DNA from 4 places in the Streptomyces sp. NPDC006314 genome. Region 3 is predicted to be linked to each of the others. Evidence: riboswitches for the same ligand, from Rfam matches in the RefSeq annotation. Region 3 holds a riboswitch; each other region holds the start of a gene.

Region 1 (5,064 bases), on a different contig from region 3:
GACCATCTTCCAGAACTCGGCGCCGTCCGCCGGGTCGCTCAGCGGCAGGTTCACATTGCGCACGCCGGCCAGCTCGACGTCGGGTCCCTCCAGCCTCTGGTCGGCCGCGTTACGGAAGTCGAAGATCGTGTGCAGGCCCAGGGAGGAGAGGAAGGCCGCGTCCTCCTCGGTCGCGTGCGCGAGGTGCCCGCTGCGGTACAGCACACCGTGCCGCACCCGCCGTCCGTCCACGGTCGGCAGTCCGCCTACGTCACGGAAATTGCGCACTCCGGCCAGCTCCGGCTCGGTCGACGGGACCTGCTGCGTCACGGGGGCTCCTCCCGGTCGGCCCCGCCGGCGCGGCTCGTCGACGGGCGCTCCGTCGACCATACGACATTGCTTTCCTCGGGCAATGAGTTGTCCACAGGCATTGTCACCTGGGGCCGCACAGCTGATGATGTTCGCAATTGAGCGGATCTGTTGACAGCTGTGAGGTCTCGATGGTGGACATCGCCGAAGACGGTCGTACCTGGCTCCTGTCGGGGCCCACCAGCAGTTATGCCCTGCATCTCACCGAGGCGGACGAGCTGCTCCACCTCCACTGGGGCCCGCGGATCGCGCTCGCGGACGCCGAGGCGCTGGCGGTGAGCCCCCTGCCCGGCTACTGGCCCTTCGAATCCCCGCTCGACGGCCGCGAGGAGTACCCCGTCGAGGGCGGCCCCCGCTTCGTCCGCCCCGCCCTGTCCGTGCGAACGGTCGAGCGCCGCGGCACGGAGTGGGCTTTCCAGGCGTACGAGGCGGAGGGCGACGAGCTGCGGCTGCGCTTCGAGGACGACGGGCTGGCGATCACCCTCCACTACCGGACGCGCGGGGACGTCGTGGAGCGCTGGGTGACCCTCGGCAACGGCGGTCACGCGCTCGTGGAGCTGCTGCGGGCCGACGCCGCCACCTGGACCCTGCCCGACCGCGAGGGCTGGCGGCTGTCCCAGCTGCACGGCCGATGGGCCGCCGAGTCCCGGCTCACCACCGCCCCCCTCACCTACGGTGAGAAGGTCATCGGCAGCCGCCGCGGCCACACCGGCCACCAGCACCTGCCCTGGGTCGCGCTCGACACCGACGCCACCGAGGAGCGCGGCGAGGTCTACGGCTGCGCGCTCGGCTGGTCCGGCTCCTGGCGCATCGCCGTCGCCCAACTCCCGGACGCCCGGGTACAGATCACCGGCGGCGCCGGCTACGACGACTCCGGCCTGCTGCTCCTGCAGCCGGGGGAGTCGTACACCACCCCCGTCTTCGCGGGGTTGTGGAGCGACGGCGGCTTCGGGGGCGCGAGCCGTGTCTGGCACGCCTATCAGCGCGCGTACGTCATCCCGGACGCGGAGCAGGACCGGCCCGTCCTCTTCAACTCCTGGGAGGCGACGAACTTCCACATCTCCGAGGAGCAGCAGGCCGCCCTCGCCCGCCGTGCCGCCGAGATCGGCGTCGAGCTGTTCGTGGTGGACGACGGCTGGTTCGGCGCCCGTACCAGTGACCGCGCCGGGCTCGGCGACTGGACTCCGAACCCCGACCGCTTCCCGCACGGCCTCAAGCCTCTCGCCGACCGGGTGCACGGCCTCGGCATGCGGTTCGGCATCTGGGTCGAACCCGAGATGGTCAACCCGGACAGCGACCTGTACCGCGCCCACCCCGACTGGGTCCAGTACCAATCGGGACGTAAGCGGACGGAACTGCGCAACCAGCTCGTCCTCAACCTCGCCCGCGAGGACGTCCGGGAATACCTGTGGGGGCAGCTGGACGCACTGCTCAGCAACGCCCCGATCGACTACGTGAAGTGGGACTTCAACCGCTGCTTCACCGACGCCGGCTGGCCCGGTGAGCCGTACCCGCAGCGCCTGTGGGCCGACCACGTCCGGGCCTTGTACACGCTGCTGGACCGGTTGCGCGCGGCGCACCCCGGGGTCGCCTTCGAGTCCTGTTCGGGGGGCGGCGGCCGGATCGACCTCGGGATGATGAGCCGCACCGACCAGGTGTGGACGTCCGACAACACCGACCCGCTGGACCGGCTCGCCATCCAGCACGGCTTCACCCAGATCCACCCCGCCCGGGTGATGGCCGCCTGGGTCACCGACAGCCCGAACACACAGCTCAACGGCCGGGTCAGCTCGCTGCGGTTCCGCTTCGTCAGCGCCATGGCCGGCGTTCTCGGTGTCGGCGGTGACCTCACGGAGTGGAGCGAGGAGGAACTGGCCGAGGCCCGGCGGTGGGTGGAGCTGTACAAGGAGATCCGCCCGGTCGTCCAGCGCGGCGAGCTGTACCGGCTGCGCCCCCCGGCGGGCGGCCTGAGCGCCGTCCAGTACGTCCTCGCGGACGAGGCGGTGGTCCTCGCCTGGCTGCAGGCGCAGAGCTACGGCGAACCGGTGCCGGCGGTGCGGTTGCGTGGACTCGACCCGACAGCATCGTATGAATGCCGCGAAACGGGCGAAGTGTTTCGAGGAGCCGTCTTGCTGCACCATGGGCTGCGCACCGGCCTGAAGGGAGACCTGGATGCGACGGTTCTCCGACTGTGCCGCATCTGAGCCTTCTGCCCGAATTGGCGGCTTCGTTACAACTCGCCGCCTTGTAAGGGCCGGTGGTGGGTGACGCGTGAGGAGGGTCATATCGGTGACCGAGCGTCGCACGTCATGTCCACGTAATTCTCAAGAAGTGAAGGGAAAATGAAGGGCGCAGAGGGCGGGAATTCACGCAGGGTGACCGGGCCGGTCCGCCTTCGGTCTCCGGAAACGCGAACGGCGGGGACCGGCTGCTTGTTTCCGTAGGTCTCGCTCGCCTACGTTCGCCACCAATCCGGACGGAACGCCGAATCCTGCCGCCGCCCGGAGTCCCCACACACTTGACCCGCGTTCGGCAGGAGCGGGGGACCCACCAGGTACGACTGCCTGTCCGGTCTCCGCGACAGGCTAGGGGTGAAGTCGCGATCCAACGCGGCCGGGCAGCTCCAGCCCGAACCCGACAGCTGACCTCGCAGGCGTCGGAGAGGAATGCGCCATGCCCGCTAAGGGTAAGCACCGACGTCCCAAGACCCCGCGTTTTTCCCGCTCCCGCTCCCTCGCCGTCGCCGGAACCGGCGGCGCCGCGCTGGCCCTCCCGCTCATCGGGGCCACCGGAGCGCACGCCGCCACCCCCGCGCAGTCAGTTTCCGGAAAGACCGTGCAGTCCCTTCCCGCCACGGTGAAGAAGGCGGCCGCGCAACCGGATTCCGCTGTGCGCACCTACACGGTGAAGTCCGGCGACTGCCTCTCGGCGATCGCCGACCAGCAGCACGTCAGCGGCGGCTGGCACCAGCTCTACGACGACAACCGGCAGGCCATCGGTGCCGACCCGGCGCTGATCCGCCCGGGCCTGGAACTCACGCTCGGCAAGAAGGCCGCGCAGACCCGCGCCGAGTCCGCCCCGCAGCAGGCGCCGGCGGCCTCGAAGCCCTCCCCGGCGCAGGCGGCCCCGGCGGCCAAGTCCTCCGGTTCCACGGCCACCGCCACCGGCTTCACCCTCCCGGTGACCGGCGCAACCATCGGCACCGGCTACCACGTGGCCGGCAGCATGTGGTCCAGCGGCCACCACACCGGGGTCGACTTCGTCGTCCCGACCGGTACCTCCCTCAAGGCCGTCGCCGCGGGCACGGTCGTCTCCGCCGGCTGGGGCGGCGCCTACGGCAACCAGGTCGTCATCAAGCTCAACGACGGCTACTACGCCCAGTACGCCCACCTCTCGCAGCTCTCCGTCTCGGCCGGCCAGACCGTGACCGCGGGCCAGCAGATCGGCCTGTCCGGCGCCACCGGCAACGTGACCGGCCCGCACCTGCACTTCGAGATCCGCACCACGCCGGACTACGGCTCCGACATCGACCCGCTCGGTTACCTCCGCCAGCACGGCGTGGCCGTCGGCTGAGGACCGCCCCGCCCGGCATTCCCCGCCTGACACGCCTCCGAAGGCCGGACCCACGATCCCCGGGTCCGGCCTTCGGTGTGTCCGGGCATGGTCCGGCTCCCTGCGGCCATGTGGCGGTCCCGCCCGGAGTGTCGACAGGGGAGGCGATCCGCGCGGAGCCCCTGCTCGTCCCGAACCGGCCGGTGGGTACTTCGCTTTCCGGATCGTGCGGATCCACTTCAGTGCCACCGGCTTCCGGGTGTGGCGATCACATACCCAACACGTCCGAGGGCAGCCGAATTCCTGAATTGGCAAACTATTTAAGGGTGTCTCATCTCACCGGTAGTCAACCCCGGCCTACGGTCGCGTAAGCCACATCCGAAGGTGAATCATGGTCCGACGTGGCAGACGATTCGAAGAATGACAACAGATCAGTGATCGGGTCGTACGTGGCGGTGGGGGACAGCTTCACCGAGGGCGTCGGCGACCTCGGCCCCGACGGGGCATTCGTGGGCTGGGCCGACCGGTTCGCCGTACTCCTCGCCGACCGGCGTCCCGAGGGCGACTTCCGATACAGCAACCTCGCCGTGCGCGGGAAGCTGCTGGACCAGATCGTGGCCGACCAGCTCCCCAAGGCCGTGAGACTGGCCCCGGATCTGGTCTCCTTCTGTGCCGGCGGCAACGACATCATCCGACCCGGCACCGACCCGGACGAGGTGGCCGAGCGGTTCGAGCGCGCCGTGGCCCGGCTCGCCGAGGTCGCGGGCACGGTGATGGTGACGACCGGCTTCGACACCCGAGGCGTTCCCGTGCTCAAGCACCTGCGCGGCAAGATCGCCACCTACAACGGGCACGTCCGCGCGATCGCCGACCGGTACGGCTGTCCCGTGCTCGACCTGTGGTCCCTCAAGTCGGTTCAGGACCGCCGGGCGTGGGACAACGACCGGCTCCACCTCTCACCCGAGGGGCACACCCGCGTGGCGCTGCGCGCCGGGCAGGTCCTCGGCCTCGACGTCCCGGCCGACCCGGAGCAGCCGTGGCCGCCGCTGCCGCCCCGGGGCACCCTGGAGGTCCGCCGCGACGACGTCCAGTGGGCCCGCGAGTACCTCGTCCCGTGGATCGGCCGACGGCTGCGCGGCGAGTCCTCCGGTGACCATGTGACGG
Region 2 (5,064 bases), on a different contig from region 3:
TTCGGGTAGTCCTCCTCGAACTGGAGGATGTTGCGGATCGTCGCGCCGCGGAAGGCGTAGATCGACTGGTCCGCGTCGCCCACCACGCACAGTTCGGCGGGCTGGAGGTCGTCCTCGCCGGGCGGGGTGTCGACGTCGTCGTCGGCGCGCTCGCCCGTGCCGACCAGTTCGCGGACCAGCGCGTACTGGGCGTGGTTGGTGTCCTGGTACTCGTCGACCAGGACGTGCCGGAAGCGGCGGCGGTAGTGCTCGGCGACGTCCGGGAAGGCCCGCAGCAGGTGGACCGTCGTCATGATCAGGTCGTCGAAGTCGAGCGCGTTCGCCTCGCGCAGCCGCGACTGGTACAGCGCGTAGGCCTGGGCGAGGGTCTTCTCGAAGCCGTCGGTTGCCTGGGCGGCGAAGTCCTCCTCGTCGATCAGCTCGTTCTTCAGGTTGCTGATCTTGGCGCTGAAGGACTTGGGCGGGAAGCGCTTGGGGTCGAGGTCCAGGTCGCGGCAGACCAGGGCCATCAGGCGCTTGCTGTCGGCGGCGTCGTAGATCGAGAAGGAGGAGGTGAAGCCGAGCTTCTTCGACTCGCGCCTGAGGATCCGGACGCACGCGCTGTGGAAGGTCATCACCCACATCGCGTTCGCGCGCGGGCCGACGAGCTGCTCGACGCGCTCCTTCATCTCGCCCGCGGCCTTGTTGGTGAAGGTGATCGCGAGGATCTGGCCCGGGTGTACGTTCCGCTCGGCGAGCAGGTGGGCGATGCGGTGGGTGAGCACGCGCGTCTTGCCTGAGCCGGCGCCGGCGACGATGAGCAACGGGGAGCCGGCGTGCACGACCGCGGCGCGCTGGTTCTCGTTCAGCCCCTCCAGGAGTGCCGCCGCGTCGATCGGCGGGCGGGGGGCGCCGTCGCGGTAGTAGGCGTCCCGGTCCGGCGGCACGTCGAACTTCCCGCCGAACAGATCGTCCGGAAGCGACTCCGGAACGTGATCGTCCTCGGGCGGCGGCGGGGGCTCCTCCTCGCGCCCGCGAGGGGCCTGGAGGTCCGCCAGGAAGCTGTCGTCAAAGAGGCTGCTCATCGCTCTCCGAGTCTAGGGCTCCCCACCGACAACCGATCCCCGTCCCCGGAACACGGCCCCCGCGAGCGAGCCCGCTGCCGGATGCCGCCGGGCGGCCGGCCCCCGCCTCACCGGCCCCGATTCCCCCTCACGCTGCGGAAGCGCCTGGTCACGTCCACGTGAACCCGGCCTCGGGTCACGGAAATGTATCGGACATACCGCACACCAACCTTCACAGGAGACACACGAGTTGGCTAGGTTGCCGTCAGGCCGCACGACCACTCTCCGGCGAACGTCGCCGGGCCGCGCGGCCTCCGCCGAGTCCGGCGCGCCCCGCACGGTGCCCGGAGCCGGGGACCCACCGATCCTGGGGTGAATCGGCCGACTCCCGCCCGGGACGACGCCGTAGGGCAACCCTTCCGAAGCACCCGCCCGAACCCGACAGCTAACCCGGTAGGCGGCACGTTGGAAGGAGTCGCCTCCCTTGGCGTCGCACCGCAAGCCGCGCCCCGCCGGCACCCGTGGAACGGGCCTGCGCGGCCCCGCCCTCGCCACCGCTGCCTTCACTTCCGTGGCCGTCCTGTCCCAGACGGCCGAGGCCGCCCCCGCCGACGACGGCAGGCCGAGCCTGGAGGAGATCGAGAAGAAGATCGACGAGTTCTACCGCCGGGCCGACTCCGCACCGGAGGAGGAACCGGTGGCCGGGCAGCGGGCGCATGCCGAGGATCCGCGTCAGGAGGGTGCCCGGCGCGCGAGCCGGCTCGCCAAGGCCAGGGAGGGGCGGATGCCGTTCGCGGCCGCCCCGGACACGGCCGCCTCCCTCCTCGCGGAGTACCCGCAGGACCACTTCGCGCAGAGCAGGGTGATGAACCGGCTGGCCTCGCGTGTGAAGGGCGCGGCCGAGCGGGGCAAGGCCACCAGGAGCCCGGAGACGCCGGCCGCCTCGCGCTACGACGTGAAGGCCGCGAAGGCCGCCGTCCAGCACAAGCTCGCCACCGCCCAGGAGCTGCTGTCCCGGCTCACGGCCCAGGAGGGCCAGCGGCCCGCCGCGCTCGGCCGACGGCACCTGCCCGGTCCGCGGGTGCACGGGTCCCCGGGCTCGGGGCAGGCCACCAAGGCCGAGAAGGCGATCGCCTTCGCCCGGGCCCAGATCGGCAAGCCGTACGTGAGCGGTGCCAGCGGACCCGGCTCCTACGACTGCTCCGGCCTCACCCAGGCCGCGTGGAAGGCCGCCGGCGTCACCCTCCCGCGTACCGCCCAGGACCAGGCCGCCACGGGCACCCCGGTCCCCCTCTCCGACGCGCGCGCCGGTGACCTGGTCTTCTTCCACGACGACAGCAGTCATGTCGGCCTCTGCACGGGCAACGGGATGATGATCCACGCCCCGGAGCCGGGCGGGTATGTCCGCGAGGAGTCCGTCGACCGCGGTGGCGAATCGATCATCCGCAGCGTGGTGCGGCCGGGCTGACCGTTCTCGTTCGGGCTCCACCCGCGCCGCACCGGCGTTTCTGCGCTCCACGCGCGTGTGCCCTGCCCGGCGGGATGCGCGCGGCCGCCTTGCATCGGGCGCATACCCGGCTCTCGGGTCTGCGTGCGTGGGGGGGGCGGCCTCCCGCGGCCGGGGCCGCCCTGGCGGCGAGCGGCATCCTGCCGGTGGGCCTGCGTCCGGCCGGCGACGAGACGGTCTCCCGGGTGGTGCCTGCGGGGTGAGGGCCGGCGTCGATGCGTGGCGCTGGGCCGGCTCCGTCCTGCGGATGTCCGGCGAACGGCGGCGATCGATGGCCGGGGCGGAGAGTCCGGGGGCGCTGACCACCGTCGCCGTGACGACCGCGGCGGGGCACCCGGCTCCCGACGCCGGGCCGGCAGACCTTGGCCGAGGCCCTGTCCGCGCTCGCGGCGCTGCTCTGGCCGGTGCCGTTCGTCCTCGTCGTACGGCGCTGGAAGCGGCGCATGCCGGGAGCGGGGTTCCTGTGCCGTTCCGGCCGGGCCTGGTGCTCTGCGTCCTCGCCCTGGCCCACTTCGACCCGCGGCGACTGCTGGAGGGCGCCGGAGGACCACTGGATCGCGGGCGGGGCACTCGGGGTGTCGGCGCCGGCCGGGGCGACGCTGCTCGCCGCCGGCAGCGGGCGCCTGTACCTGTGGGACGACGACGATCGCGGCGTGCTGCGCACTGTGACGGTCGCGCCGCTCGTCCTGGACCTGGCCTGGTACCCCGTGCTGCCGGCGGCCGGGCTACGACAGCGGTGGGCGACACGCCTCCACCCTGACCCGCGCCCGGTTCACGGCGGTCCCGGGCGTGGCTCGCGGTCGCCGCCGGTGCGGTGCTCGCGGCCCGCGCCGGCGACGACATCGCCCGCCCGTCAGGTCCACAGGACGGCGATGAAGATGTTCCCCGTGGTCAGCAGGCCGACCAGGCCGAAGAGCCCCTTGTCGGCCCGCTCCTCGTCACGCTTCACGTAGACGAGTCCGAGGATCACGATCAGCAGGGCCAGCTTCACGCCGATCTTGAGGGTGTTGACATGGTGATCGCCGGCCTGATCGAGGCCGACCAGGGCCACGCCGGTGACCAGCATGGTCAGGGCGCCGTGCAGCATGCCGGGGACGAACCGGGCCGTGCCCTGGCCCATCGCCTTCACCTGGGTGAGGAAACCGCCGAGCAGCGCGGCGATGCCGACGATGTGCAGGCCGACGAAGAGATGGATGAGTAGGTCCATGGAGCCGGAGCCTAACGAGGGGCATCTGCGGCTTCTGCGACCGGGCCCGCCGACCGGCGTCCCACCGGGTCCGCCCCTGAAGCCTGGGCTCTTGCATATATGCGTCCCATACCACCCCACGCCTCCCGCCAGTCCCATTTTCCAGGCTTCGGTCACCGCGCTGCGTGAAGACGACGGCTCCACCCGGGCAACGCGGTCACACACGGTCACAAGACGGTCTGTCGTAGCCAGTTCCGGACTCCGCGTTACCGAGTCGTCACAGACCGGCCTAGCGTCCTCCCCCAGGTGACCGGCTCCCCACCGCCGCCCCGGCCAGGGGCGGCAGTCGGCCACCTCCGCCGAGAAAGGCCCGGCGGTGGCCCGCTCCCCTCGTGCGGGCCTCCGCCGGGCACATCGACCGCTCGCTCGCACGAGTCCTACGAAAGGACGTGACGGTCCAGGTGGCAGCGCACCGCAAGCCCCGGCAACGCCCGCTCAGCGGCCATACGGCCCGGACGGCCGCCACGCTCGCCCTGGCGGGTGCGGCCACCGCGACGGGTTTCGACGGGACGGGACAGGCGGAGCCACAGCTGACGGTGGCGCAGGTGAGGGAGAGGGTCGAGAAGTTGCACCAGGAGGCGGAGGCCGCCACCGAGAGGTACAACGGGGCGAAGGAGAAGGCCGAAACGGCCCGGCGGCGGGTGAACGCGCTGCAGGACCAGGCCGCCCGCAAGCAGGAGAAGCTCAACTCGTCCCGGGACGCACTGGGTTCCCTCGCGGCGGCACAGTACCGCGACGGCGGCATCGACCCGGCCTGGCAGCTGGCCCTGTCCAGCGGCCCCGACCGGTACCTGGAGGGCGCCGCCATCGCGGAGCGGGCCGGCGACCGGCAGGCCGTCGCCGTGTCACGGGTGCGCGAACAGCTCCGGGAGATCGAGCGGTTGCGCGGCGCCGCACACATCGAGCTGAAGTCCCTGCGCTCACGGCAGGCGGAGCTGAAACGGCGGAAGAAGACCATCACCGGAAAGCTCGCCGAGGCCCGGCGACTGCTGGCGCGGCTCACCCCGCGGCAGCGGTCCGAGGTCACCGGTGACGGCGTCTCGGCCGCGCACGTCTCCCGGTCGGCCTCCGGCACGCGGACGGCCCCGGAGCGGACCGGGTCCACCCCGGCGCCCCACGCGCGCGCGGCGGCGGCCGTCTCCTACGCCTACGCCAAGCTCGGCAGTCCCTATGTGTGGGGTGCGACCGGCCCCAACGCCTTCGACTGCTCGGGCCTGGTCCAGGCCGCCTACCGCTCCGCCGGCATCTCCCTGCCGCGCACCACCTAC
Region 3 (5,064 bases):
GGCCGGCTGCGCCTGGTCGAGACCCGCCGCATCGAGGACGTCGTCCTCATGCGCTACGAGCCCACCGCCCCCGGCACCGGCCCGGCCCCCACCGCCGCCGACCGTCACTGGCTGCGCACCGCCTGCGAACTCGCCGCCCAGTGTCCGCCCTCTGAGACGGCCTTCAGCGTCGGCGCGGTCGTGGTCGCGGCCGACGGCACGGAACTGGCCCGCGGTCACTCCCGGGAGGGCCTCGACCCGGTGGTCCACGCGGAGGAGGCCGCGCTGGCGAAGACCGGCCGGGCCGACCCGAGGCTGGCCGGTGCCACGGTCTACAGCAGCCTGGAGCCCTGCGCCCGCCGCGCCTCCCGCCCCGCGCCCTGCGCCGAGCTGATCCTGCGGGCCGGGGTGCGCCGGGTGGTGACCGCCTGGCGGGAGCCGGACACCTTCGTCGCGGCGGCCGACGGCACGGGCGCGTTGCTCGACGGGGGAGCCGAGGTCGTCGTACTCCCGGAGTTCGAGGCGCTCGCCAAGGCCCCGAACGCCCATCTGCTGGGCTGAGACCCGGCCCGGGACCGGCAGGAGCAGGGCTCGCGGGAAACCGATGTGCATTCTGACCTGCGCGTGGCGTACAGTAGAGACACAACGGCGCGGGGTGGAGCAGCTCGGTAGCTCGCTGGGCTCATAACCCAGAGGTCGCAGGTTCAAATCCTGTCCCCGCTACTGAAGACTCAGGGCCGGAATCCATCAGATGGATTCCGGCCCTGAGTGTTTTCCCGGATGTCCGGGGGCTTCCGCCCAGTGGCATACGTCACAGCCGGTCATCCGGTCGGTCCACAGCGGTCGCCGCGCGCCCCCGTCCCCGCAAACCTGGACATACGTCGGACACGTGGGAGACAAGCGGTGCGCCCTGGTGAGGTCGAGGAGAACGCGTACGCCAGGGCGGGCGGCCGGCTTCCCGGCGACCCCGTACCCGACCCGGGCCTCGGTGACGCGCCCGCACCGGCGCGCAGGACCCGCCGCCGCCCGAGCCCACGCACCCTGGCCCGCGCCCTGCCCGCCCTCCTCATCGCCGGCGGCGTCCTCTACGGCGTGCTCACCCCCGAGAACTTCACCGCCGTCCCGTTCCTCACCGCCGCCCCGCTGATCGCCGCACCCCTGTCCTCACTGCGCACCACCGTCCTGACCGGCCTCATGGCCCTCGCCTCCGTCTACGCCGTGCACGCCCAGGCCGGCGACCACCCGGCCGTGGCCGCCGTCACGGACGTGGTCACCGTGGCCACGGTCGCCCTGCTGGCCGTCGCCATCAACCGCGTGGTCCGCCGCGGCGACCGGCGGCTCGCCTCCGCCCGGGAGATCGCCGAGGCCGCACAGCGGGCCGTCCTGCCCGAGCCCGCCGCGCGCATCGGCGGCTTCGAGATCGCCGCCTGCTACGAGGCGGCACGCCAGGACGCGTTCATCGGAGGCGACCTCTACGCGGTGCAGGACAGCCCGTACGGCGTCCGGCTGGTCGTCGGGGACGTGCGCGGCAAGGGCTTGGGCGCGGTCGCCGCCGTCGCCGTGCTGATCGGGGCGTTCCGCGAGGCGGCCGAGCAGGAGAGCACGCTGGAGGCGGTCGCCGAGCGGCTGGAGCGGGCGCTGGCCCGCGAGGGCACCCGGCGGGACGGCATCGACGCGCTGGAGGGGTTCACCACCGCCGTCCTCGCCGAACTCCCGCACGGCGAAGGCGTCGTACGCGTCGTCAACCGCGGCCATCCCCCGCCACTGCTGCTGCACGCCGACGGCACCCTGCGCACCCTGACCGCGTACGAGCCGGCGCTGCCGCTCGGCATGGGCGACCTCGGCATGTGGCCCGACCGGACGCTGGAGGCCGGCTTCCCGAGCGGGGCCACCCTGCTGCTCCACACCGACGGTCTCTCCGAGGCCCGGGACGCCCACGGCCGGTTCTACGAACCCGAACGGCGGCTCGCCGGGCGCGTCTTCCCCGACCCCGGCGCGCTGCTGGACCGGCTGGCCGAGGAGGTGCGGCGGCACACCGGCGGCGGTATGGCGGACGACATGGCGCTGCTGGCCGTACGGCAGCCATGAACACTCTCACCCCTGGTGACCGAATGACCGCAGTCCGTAGGCAAACTGAGTCACCACCAAAATCTCTGTGACTCCTGAGCCCCGCCAACTCGCCCTATTTGCAGTGGTCCTGTGGGGTAAGTCCACGGCCGGAAACGTTAACGATCAAGCCGAACGGCTTGGAAAGTGCCTGGCACGTCTATTAACGTTCGATAACGCAGCGCGGTCGTCCCAGCCGTCACAAGAGACGGCTCCGTGCGCACGCGCCGAATCCCGCGAGGGAACCGGGGAACCACCACCTTGGGGTGAATCACGCGAACGCCGATGTGAACTCGCTGAGTCCACGTCTGGTTTACGCGCGTAGGAGACCTTCCTGCTCCGAACCCGTCAGCTAACCCGGTAGGCGGAGGAAGGAAAGGAGTACGCCTGCGTGGCGTCCAACCGGCCTGCCCCAGAAGCCCCGTTCATACCGGCGGAAGCCGGGACCGAGACCTTCGGTTACGGTTCCTACCGCGCCGAGGAGGGCCCCTGGGAGGAATGGAACCCCACCGAGGACTCCATCGCCCCGCTCCGCGGCCGGCACCGCGTCGCCAAGCAGCGCGGCGGGTTCGCCCGCAGCTCCACCGTCCTCGGTGTCGGCGTGATGGCCGCGGTCGGCGCGGGCGGTATGGCCAGCGCCAACACCGGCAAGCCGCCGGTCTCCATCTCCCTGCCGGACCTGCCCTCCGTCGGCTCGCTCTTCGAGGACGACTCCTCCGCGGCGCCCGCGGCCACCACCACCGCGCTCAGCGACGTCGGCGTGACCACCGCCGACGCCGAGCAGAACGGCGACGCGGGCGAGACCCTGCGCAACCGGATCATGGCCCAGGCCGAGCAGCAGCAGAGCAAGGCCGACAGCAAGGCCACCGTCGCCGCGCTCGCCGCCGCCGAGAAGCAGACCGCGGACGCTGCCGCCAAGGCGGAGAAGGACGCCGCCGCCAAGGCCGCCGCCGCCAAGGAGAAGGCGGAGGCCGACGCCGAGAAGGCCGCCGAGGAGAAGCGGCTGGCGGAGCTGGCCAAGCAGTACGCGCTGCCGACGTCCTCGTACACGATCACCTCGACGTTCGGCCAGGCCGGCTCCATGTGGTCCTCCGGCTACCACACCGGCCTCGACTTCGCCGCCCCCACGGGCACTCTCATCAAGGCCATCCACAGCGGCACGATCACCCAGGCGGGCTGGGCCGGCTCCTACGGGTACCGCACGGTCCTCACCCTCGACGACGGCACCGAGCTGTGGTTCTGCCACCAGTCCTCGATCAACGTCACGGTCGGCCAGAAGGTCTCCACCGGCGATGTCATCGGCCGCGTCGGCGCCACCGGCAACGTCACCGGCCCGCACCTGCACCTGGAGGTCCACCCGGGCGGCCAGCCCACCGGCATCGACCCGGCCGCGTGGCTGCGGGACAAGGGCCTCAACCCCTGACGTCCGTCCCCCGGGAGCCCGTGAGGCACCCTTGGCGGGAACTCGGCGCCGGCGGCGGAATGAGATCATCCACCGCCGGCGTTGGCGTAGAGCATGACTTCTCTTCGCACACTCGGCTCCTCCGACCTCGAGGTCTTCCCGCTCTCCCTCGGCGGCAACGTCTTCGGCTGGACCGCCGACGAGAAGACCTCCTTCGCCGTGCTCGACGCCTACACGGCCGCCGGCGGTAATCTCGTCGACACCGCCGACTCCTACTCGGCCTGGCTCGAGGGCAACAAGGGCGGCGAGTCCGAGACGATCATCGGCAAATGGGTCAGGGCCCGCGGCAACCGCGACTCCGTCGTCATCGCGACCAAGGTCAGCCAGCACCCCGAGTACCAGGGCCTGTCCGCCGCCAACATCAAGGCAGCCGCCGACGCCTCCCTGCGCCGCCTGGACACCGACCACATCGACCTCTACTACACCCACTTCGACAAGCCCGAGGTGCCGGTCGAGGAGATCATCGGCGCGCTGGACGAGCTGGTGAAGGCCGGCAAGGTCCGGCACATCGCCGCCTCCAACATCACCCCCGAACGCCTCCAGGCCTCCCTGGACTTCTCCGACCGCGAGGGCCTGGCCCGCTACGTCGCCCTCCAGCCGCACTACAACCTGGTCTCCCGCGACACCTACGAGGGCCCGCTGCAGGACCTGGCCGCCCGCGAGGGCCTCGCCGCCATGCCCTACTTCTCCCTCGCCTCGGGCTTCCTCACCGGCAAGTACCGCCCCGGTACGACCGTCGACAGCGCCCGCGCCGGCGGAGCCGCGAAGTACGCCGAGTCCGAGCGCGGACAGAAGGTCCTGGCGGCCCTGGACGAGATCGCCGCCGCCCACGAGGCCCCGGTCGCCACGGTCGCCCTGGCGTGGCTCGCGGCCCAGCCGACGATCACGGCCCCCATCGCCTCGGCCCGGACGCCGGACCAGCTCCCGGCCCTGCTGGGAGTGGCACGGCTGAGCCTGACGGACGAGGAACTCGAGAAGCTGACACAGGCCTCGGCCTGACCCGCCCCTGACCACCGGGCTCCCTCCGGGCCGGGTTGCCGCTGGCTTTGCCCGGGGTGTGGTGGTGTGTCGCGGGGGTTCGGCCGGGGTCGGGTCGCTGTTGGTCTGCGGCGGGCGCGGTGGCTTGCCGCGGGGCTGCGGCCGGGCCGGGGCGCTGCCGGGCTCCGCCCGGGTGTGGTGGGCGTGTGGCGGAGCGTGTGTGGTCTGGTCGCCGTCGGGCCGGTCGTGTCGCCTACGGCACCCTCTGCTCCTCGTGACGGCGATCAGCCCTTCGCGGCCGCCGAAAGGGGGACCGGACTCCCCGCACCCGGCGCCTAGGTGCGATACGGGTTGTACGCGGGGTAGGGCCCCGCCGGAGAGCCGTACCAGTGAGGCGCCGGCACGCCGTACAGCGGTCGAGCCGGCGCAGCCGCCCTCGCCGCGTACTCCAGAGCCGGCCGCGCCATACCCCTCCGCTGCCACAGCTCGGTCAGCAACTCCCGCTCCCGTACGACGAAGTCGGCCCTGGCCAGCCCGCG
Region 4 (5,064 bases), on a different contig from region 3:
CGACGGACGTCCAGCCCTTGCCGAGGACCGTGGCCCCGTCCAGGCCCTTGCCGAAGTCCTCGCCGGCCTTCGGGGCGTGCTCCCGCGCCTTGGCCTCCTTGTCCTCCTCGGTGACCTTCGCGCCCTTGGGCGGGGTGAAGTCAAAGGTGGAGGCGGCCGGCTCGGCGAAGGAGACCTGGGTGAAGCCGGCGTCAACGACGGCTGCGCCGCCGTTCTTCGGGGTCAGCGTGAACTTCAGCGGCAGACCCGTCTTCGCGTCCACGGCGATGCTGATCGCGCCGACCGTGGTGCCGGACTGCCTGGGCTTGATCAGCAGCTTGTAGGCGTCGCGGCCGGCGACCTGCGCGGTGCCGTCGACCGTGACGGACGTGGTGTCGTCCACCGACTTCAGGGCCTCGTCGGCGAAGTCCTTGGGCGTGGCCGGCGGCTCCGCCTTGCGGTCCTTGCCGGAGCCGGCCGCGGTGGAGTGGTAGACCTCGTTGCTCTTGCTGTCGTAGCCCCACACGTCCTTGCCGTCGTGGATGAGGCTGTACTCGGCGCCCTGCTCCAGCAGGGACAGCTTCTGCCGGTCCGGGCCGTCGGCCGCCACGCGCAGGGTGTGCGAGCCGGTGACCAGTTCGGTGAGCTTGGACTGCGGGTCGGCGGAGGAGCCGTCGCCGGAGCCCTCCGCCGCCCTGGAGGCGATGCCGCTCTCCAGGCCGCCGAGGTTGGGCAGACCCAGGTCGGTGCTGATCCTCACGGTGCCGGACAACTGCTGCACGTCCGACTTGGCGATCTTCTCGATGAGCTGCTGTGCGCTGATCCTGGGCAAATCGGGGTCACCGGAGTCGGCGAGCGCCGGGACCAGCCCGATCGTGGCCGCCGCCACCCCCACCACCGCGACCGGGACGGCGTACCGGGCGGCCTTGCGGCGGCCGGAGCGCACGTCCTCGTCCCACGCGGCGCCCACTGCGTCGTCGGATTCGTACGGTGCCATGTGTGCCTTACCTCCGTCGTCGGCGGCGGCTTTCCTCACGCTGGTCCACCTGAGCCGCCATTCTCACCCGAATCGGTGAGGAGTGGTGATTTCCTGTGGTTTCCATCTGACCAAATCAGCCATGAGGAAGCGTCAGACCTTGGAGGCAACTCCGTGTCCGCCTGCGGTATGACACGCAGGGGCGGCAGCTCCCCCGACCCGTAGGGGTCGCACCGCGGCCGTACGACCGAGCTGCGGGAACCGTGCGGGAGGAGCACCGTCCGAATGCGCTGCCCCGGCGGGGCCGGCGGGGCTAGCCGGCGGAGCTAGCCGGCGCGGTGCACCACCGCGTCGCACAGCTCGAGCAGGGCCGCCTTGGCATCGCACTCCGGCAGCGGCGCCAGCGCGCCCCGTGCCTCCTCCGCGTACCGGACGGTGTCCCGGCGGGCCTGCTCCAGCGCGGGGTGCGCGCGCAGCGCGGTCAGCGCCTCGGCGTGCCGGGCGTCGTCGCTGAGGTCGGAGTCCAGCAGCTCGCACAGCGCGATGTCCTCGGGCAGCCCGAGCCGGGCGGCACGCTCGCGCAGCCGGAGCACGGGCAGGGTGGGGATGCCTTCGCGCAGGTCGGTGCCCGGGGTCTTGCCGGACTCGTGGGAGTCGGAGGCGATGTCCAGGACGTCGTCCGCGAGCTGGAAGGCGACCCCGAGCCGTTCGCCGTACTGGGTGAGTACGTCGACGACCGTGTCGTCGGCGCCGGACATCATCGCGCCGAACCGGCACGAGACCGCCACCAGGGAGCCCGTCTTGCCGCCGAGCACGTCCAGGTAGTGCTCGACCGGGTCACGGCCGTCCGAGGGGCCGGCGGTCTCCAGGATCTGGCCCGTGACCAGCCGTTCGAAGGCGAGGGCCTGTACCCGGACCGCCTCGGGGCCCAGGTCGGCGAGGATCTGGGAGGCGCGCGCGAAGAGGAAGTCGCCGGTGAGGACCGCGACGGAGTTTCCCCAGCGGGTGTTGGCGCTGTCCACGCCACGCCGCACGGCCGCCTCGTCCATGACGTCGTCGTGGTACAGGGTGGCGAGGTGGGTCAGCTCCACGACCACGGCCGACGGCACCACGCCCGGCGCGTAGGGGTCGCCGAACTGCGCCGCGAGCATCACGAGCAGCGGCCGGAACCGCTTCCCGCCGGCTCGCACGAGGTGCTGTGCGGCCTCCGTGATGAACGGGACCTCGCTCTTGGTGGCCTCGAGCAAGCCTTCCTCGACAGCCGCCAATCCGACCTGGACATCGGCTTCCAGAGCCTGGTCCCGCACGCTCAGCCCGAACGGCCCGACGACGGTCACGAGGGGTCTCCTGTCTGCTGGTGTCTGCTGGCGATTACACGGTTTGTCGATAGGTCGCTGCCATCACTCAAGTCAGCGTATCCGGTCCCCTTTCGATCACCGATAGCGCCCACCGGTCCAGCCCGGGCGGTATCGGGTCGTGACCGATATGGTTCCGATGAGCTGGTAAGGAGAGACATTCACTGACTTAATCCGAACCTGCGCGTTTTGTCGCGAACCGCGGGGTGAGCGGAGTAACGCCCGCGCCACAGCCGAGGAACCCGCCATCGCCACCCCGGCCGGCGCCACGGGCACATGATCACACCCCCATCCACCCGAATCCGCCCAGACGGCCCACCTCCCTCCGCACACCGCCCCCTCCGCAGGTCGCCACCACTACGAGAACGAGGGGCGCTGCGGCACGGGCTCGACCGCCACCCGAACTCAGGCGCGAATCACCTGAATCCCCCATGTCTGATTTACTGCATTTTGCTATTTCGTGAATTGGGTCACGCGCCGCCATGGGCCGCACCCTCCGCCCATGGACCGCTTTCCCCTTGCGGCATCGGCCAGTTGAGAGTTGGCGACCGCAAAGGATCAAGTGCCTCATACGGCACAGATCAAGGTCAAATAGTGCGTTGTATGAATCCAGTACTTGTTCCCGACATGTGCTCTCGCATACGTTCCGGGCCGTCGGGCGGAACGCCGAATCCTGCCGCCGCCCGCGTAACCCATCGACGAACTCATTCGTACGGCAGGAGCGGGGGACCCAGGTAAGCCGCTGGACCGGACGGCACGTGCCGCACCGGAACGGCTAGGGGTGAAGCCGTGCCTCCTTCGGGGCGCGGCCGGGCACCTCCCCGCCCGAACCCGACAGCTCACCTCGCAGGCGACGGAGAGGAACTTCCCCATGCCTGCTGCCACTCAGTACCGCCGCACCCGGAACAACCGCATCGTCCGCGCCCTCGCCGCCGTCGGCACCGGCGCCGCCGTCCTCGCGCTGCCGCTCATCGGCGCGACCAGCGCCTCCGCGGCCGGCACCACGACCACCGCGGCCACCACCACCGCCGGATACCCGAACAACCTCGACGGCTGGATCCGCGAGTCGCTCGCGATCATGGCCGAGAAGCGCATCCCCGGTACCTACAACGGCATCTACCGCAACATCATCCGGGAGTCGTCGGGCAACCCGATGGCCATCAACCTCTGGGACTCCAACGCGGCCAAGGGCATCCCGTCCAAGGGCCTGCTCCAGGTCATCGACCCGACCTTCAACGCCTACCACGTGGCCGGAACGTCGTTCAACATCTACGACCCGGTCGCCAACATCACCGCCGCCTGCAACTACGCGGCCGCGCGGTACGGGTCGATCGACAACGTGTTCGGCGCGTACTGACCCACGGCGGGCCGGCGCCTGACACTCGGCGGACCGGTGCGCTCCGGCACCTGACGGACCGGCGCGCACCGGCCCCGGGCCGACGGCGGCGTACTGAAATCCCGGTCAGTCGGTCGGGAAGAGTCTTTCGAGGACGACGGCGATGCCGTCGTCCTCGTTCGACAAGGTGATCTCGTCGGCCACCGCCTTGAGTTCGGGATGCGCGTCGGCCATGGCGACCCCGCGTCCGGCCCAGTCGAACATCGGGATGTCGTTCGGCATGTCCCCGAAGGCCAGGGCCTGTTCGGGGCGGATCCCGAGCCGCTCGGCGGCCAGCGCCAGCCCGGTCGCCTTGGTCACCCCGCACGGCTGCAGCTCCACGGTCCCCGGCCCCGACATGGTGACGGTCGCCAGCGAGCCCACCACCGCGCGCGCGACGGCCGCCAACTCGTCGTCGGACAGGTCGGCGTGACGCAGCAGCACCTTGCTGATGGGCTCGCACCACAGGTCGTCGCGTCGGCCGACCCGTACCGCGGGCAGGGTCGGGTGCGGCATCAGGTACCCGGGTTCGATGAGCGTAAGCCCGTCCACGCCGTCCTGGTCGACGGCCGCGTGGACCTGTCCCACCTCTGCCTCGATCTTGCCGAGCGCGGTCTCGGCCAGTTCCCGGTCCAGCCGGACCGACCACAGCAGGCGGTCGGCGGCGGCGTCGTAGACCTGAGCGCCCTGTCCGCACACCGCGAGCCCCGTGCAGCCCAGGTCGGCCAGCAGGGGCCGCACCCGCGGGGCCGGTCGGCCCGTCACCACCAGGTGCCGGGCACCCGCCCGCGCCACCCGCGCGAGCGCGGCCAGCGACCGGTCGGAGACGGTGTCGTCGCCGCGCAGCAGCGTCCCGTCCAGGTCGGTGGCGATCAGTGCATACGCGGGGGAGGGTGCCATGATCAGAGAATACGGACACCGCGCCCGGCCGACTCATCGTCCTTTCCCCGCACTACGTGCTGCTCGGCCCCCAGTGGTGCCTGCCGCCCCTTTGATGGTGGAGGTGCTGCGGAGGGAGGTGTCGGTGAGCGAGACGGGGAGAGCCGGCGCGGACGACTGCTTCTCGCCGTAGTGGTCGGCCTCCCCGCGAAGAAGTCAGCCGTGGGCCGCGGCCAGGTGTTTCGTCAGGCGGGGGGAGGCGAACTCCGTGCCGCAGACGAAGCGCATCACCGGGCCGTACGAGGACGCCGCCGGGAGACCGGTGAAGTACAGGCCGGGTTCGGAGGAGACGTAGCCGGGGCCGAGCTTCGGGGTGCCGCGGCTCACCGCGAGCCGGGTGCGCAGCCCGTGGCCGAGGAAGTCCATCGCCGCGATGTCGACGCGGTAGCCGGTGGCGGCGATGACGTGGTCGGCGGTGATCCGCCCGGTCCGGCCGCCGA

The links. Region 3 has a riboswitch for cyclic di-AMP ahead of ABZ079_RS05680 (M23 family metallopeptidase). Riboswitches for the same ligand answer to the same signal wherever they lie in the genome.
Region 1: linked by a shared signal. The riboswitch ahead of ABZ079_RS14430 (LysM peptidoglycan-binding domain-containing M23 family metallopeptidase) and the one ahead of ABZ079_RS05680 (M23 family metallopeptidase) in region 3 are both predicted to bind cyclic di-AMP.
Region 2: linked by a shared signal. The riboswitch ahead of ABZ079_RS02115 (C40 family peptidase) and the one ahead of ABZ079_RS05680 (M23 family metallopeptidase) in region 3 are both predicted to bind cyclic di-AMP.
Region 4: linked by a shared signal. The riboswitch ahead of ABZ079_RS20445 (transglycosylase SLT domain-containing protein) and the one ahead of ABZ079_RS05680 (M23 family metallopeptidase) in region 3 are both predicted to bind cyclic di-AMP.

The regions. Positions count from the first base shown of each region.
Region 1 covers NZ_JBEXRL010000006.1:417,676-422,739, reverse strand. Annotated here, with positions in the region: gene ABZ079_RS14440 (tyrosine-protein phosphatase) at 1-309, opposite strand, end outside; gene ABZ079_RS14435 (alpha-galactosidase) at 480-2,552, shown strand; cyclic di-AMP (ydaO/yuaA leader) riboswitch at 2,854-3,017, shown strand; gene ABZ079_RS14430 (LysM peptidoglycan-binding domain-containing M23 family metallopeptidase) at 3,022-3,921, shown strand; gene ABZ079_RS14425 (SGNH/GDSL hydrolase family protein) at 4,335-5,064, shown strand, end outside.
Region 2 covers NZ_JBEXRL010000001.1:470,278-475,341, forward strand. Annotated here, with positions in the region: gene pcrA (DNA helicase PcrA) at 1-1,064, opposite strand, end outside; cyclic di-AMP (ydaO/yuaA leader) riboswitch at 1,349-1,520, shown strand; gene ABZ079_RS02115 (C40 family peptidase) at 1,528-2,511, shown strand; gene ABZ079_RS02120 (hypothetical protein) at 3,404-3,757, opposite strand; gene ABZ079_RS02125 (NlpC/P60 family protein) at 4,198-5,064, shown strand, end outside.
Region 3 covers NZ_JBEXRL010000003.1:19,044-24,107, reverse strand. Annotated here, with positions in the region: gene ABZ079_RS05695 (dihydrofolate reductase family protein) at 1-540, shown strand, start outside; tRNA gene ABZ079_RS05690 (tRNA-Met) at 629-702, shown strand; gene ABZ079_RS05685 (PP2C family protein-serine/threonine phosphatase) at 883-2,067, shown strand; cyclic di-AMP (ydaO/yuaA leader) riboswitch at 2,301-2,469, shown strand; gene ABZ079_RS05680 (M23 family metallopeptidase) at 2,477-3,508, shown strand; gene ABZ079_RS05675 (aldo/keto reductase) at 3,602-4,546, shown strand; gene ABZ079_RS05670 (PrsW family intramembrane metalloprotease) at 4,861-5,064, opposite strand, start outside.
Region 4 covers NZ_JBEXRL010000010.1:184,386-189,449, forward strand. Annotated here, with positions in the region: gene ABZ079_RS20435 (DUF2092 domain-containing protein) at 1-976, opposite strand, end outside; gene ABZ079_RS20440 (polyprenyl synthetase family protein) at 1,282-2,292, opposite strand; cyclic di-AMP (ydaO/yuaA leader) riboswitch at 2,997-3,178, shown strand; gene ABZ079_RS20445 (transglycosylase SLT domain-containing protein) at 3,182-3,667, shown strand; gene ABZ079_RS20450 (HAD family hydrolase) at 3,773-4,585, opposite strand; gene ABZ079_RS20455 (FAD-dependent oxidoreductase) at 4,781-5,064, opposite strand, start outside.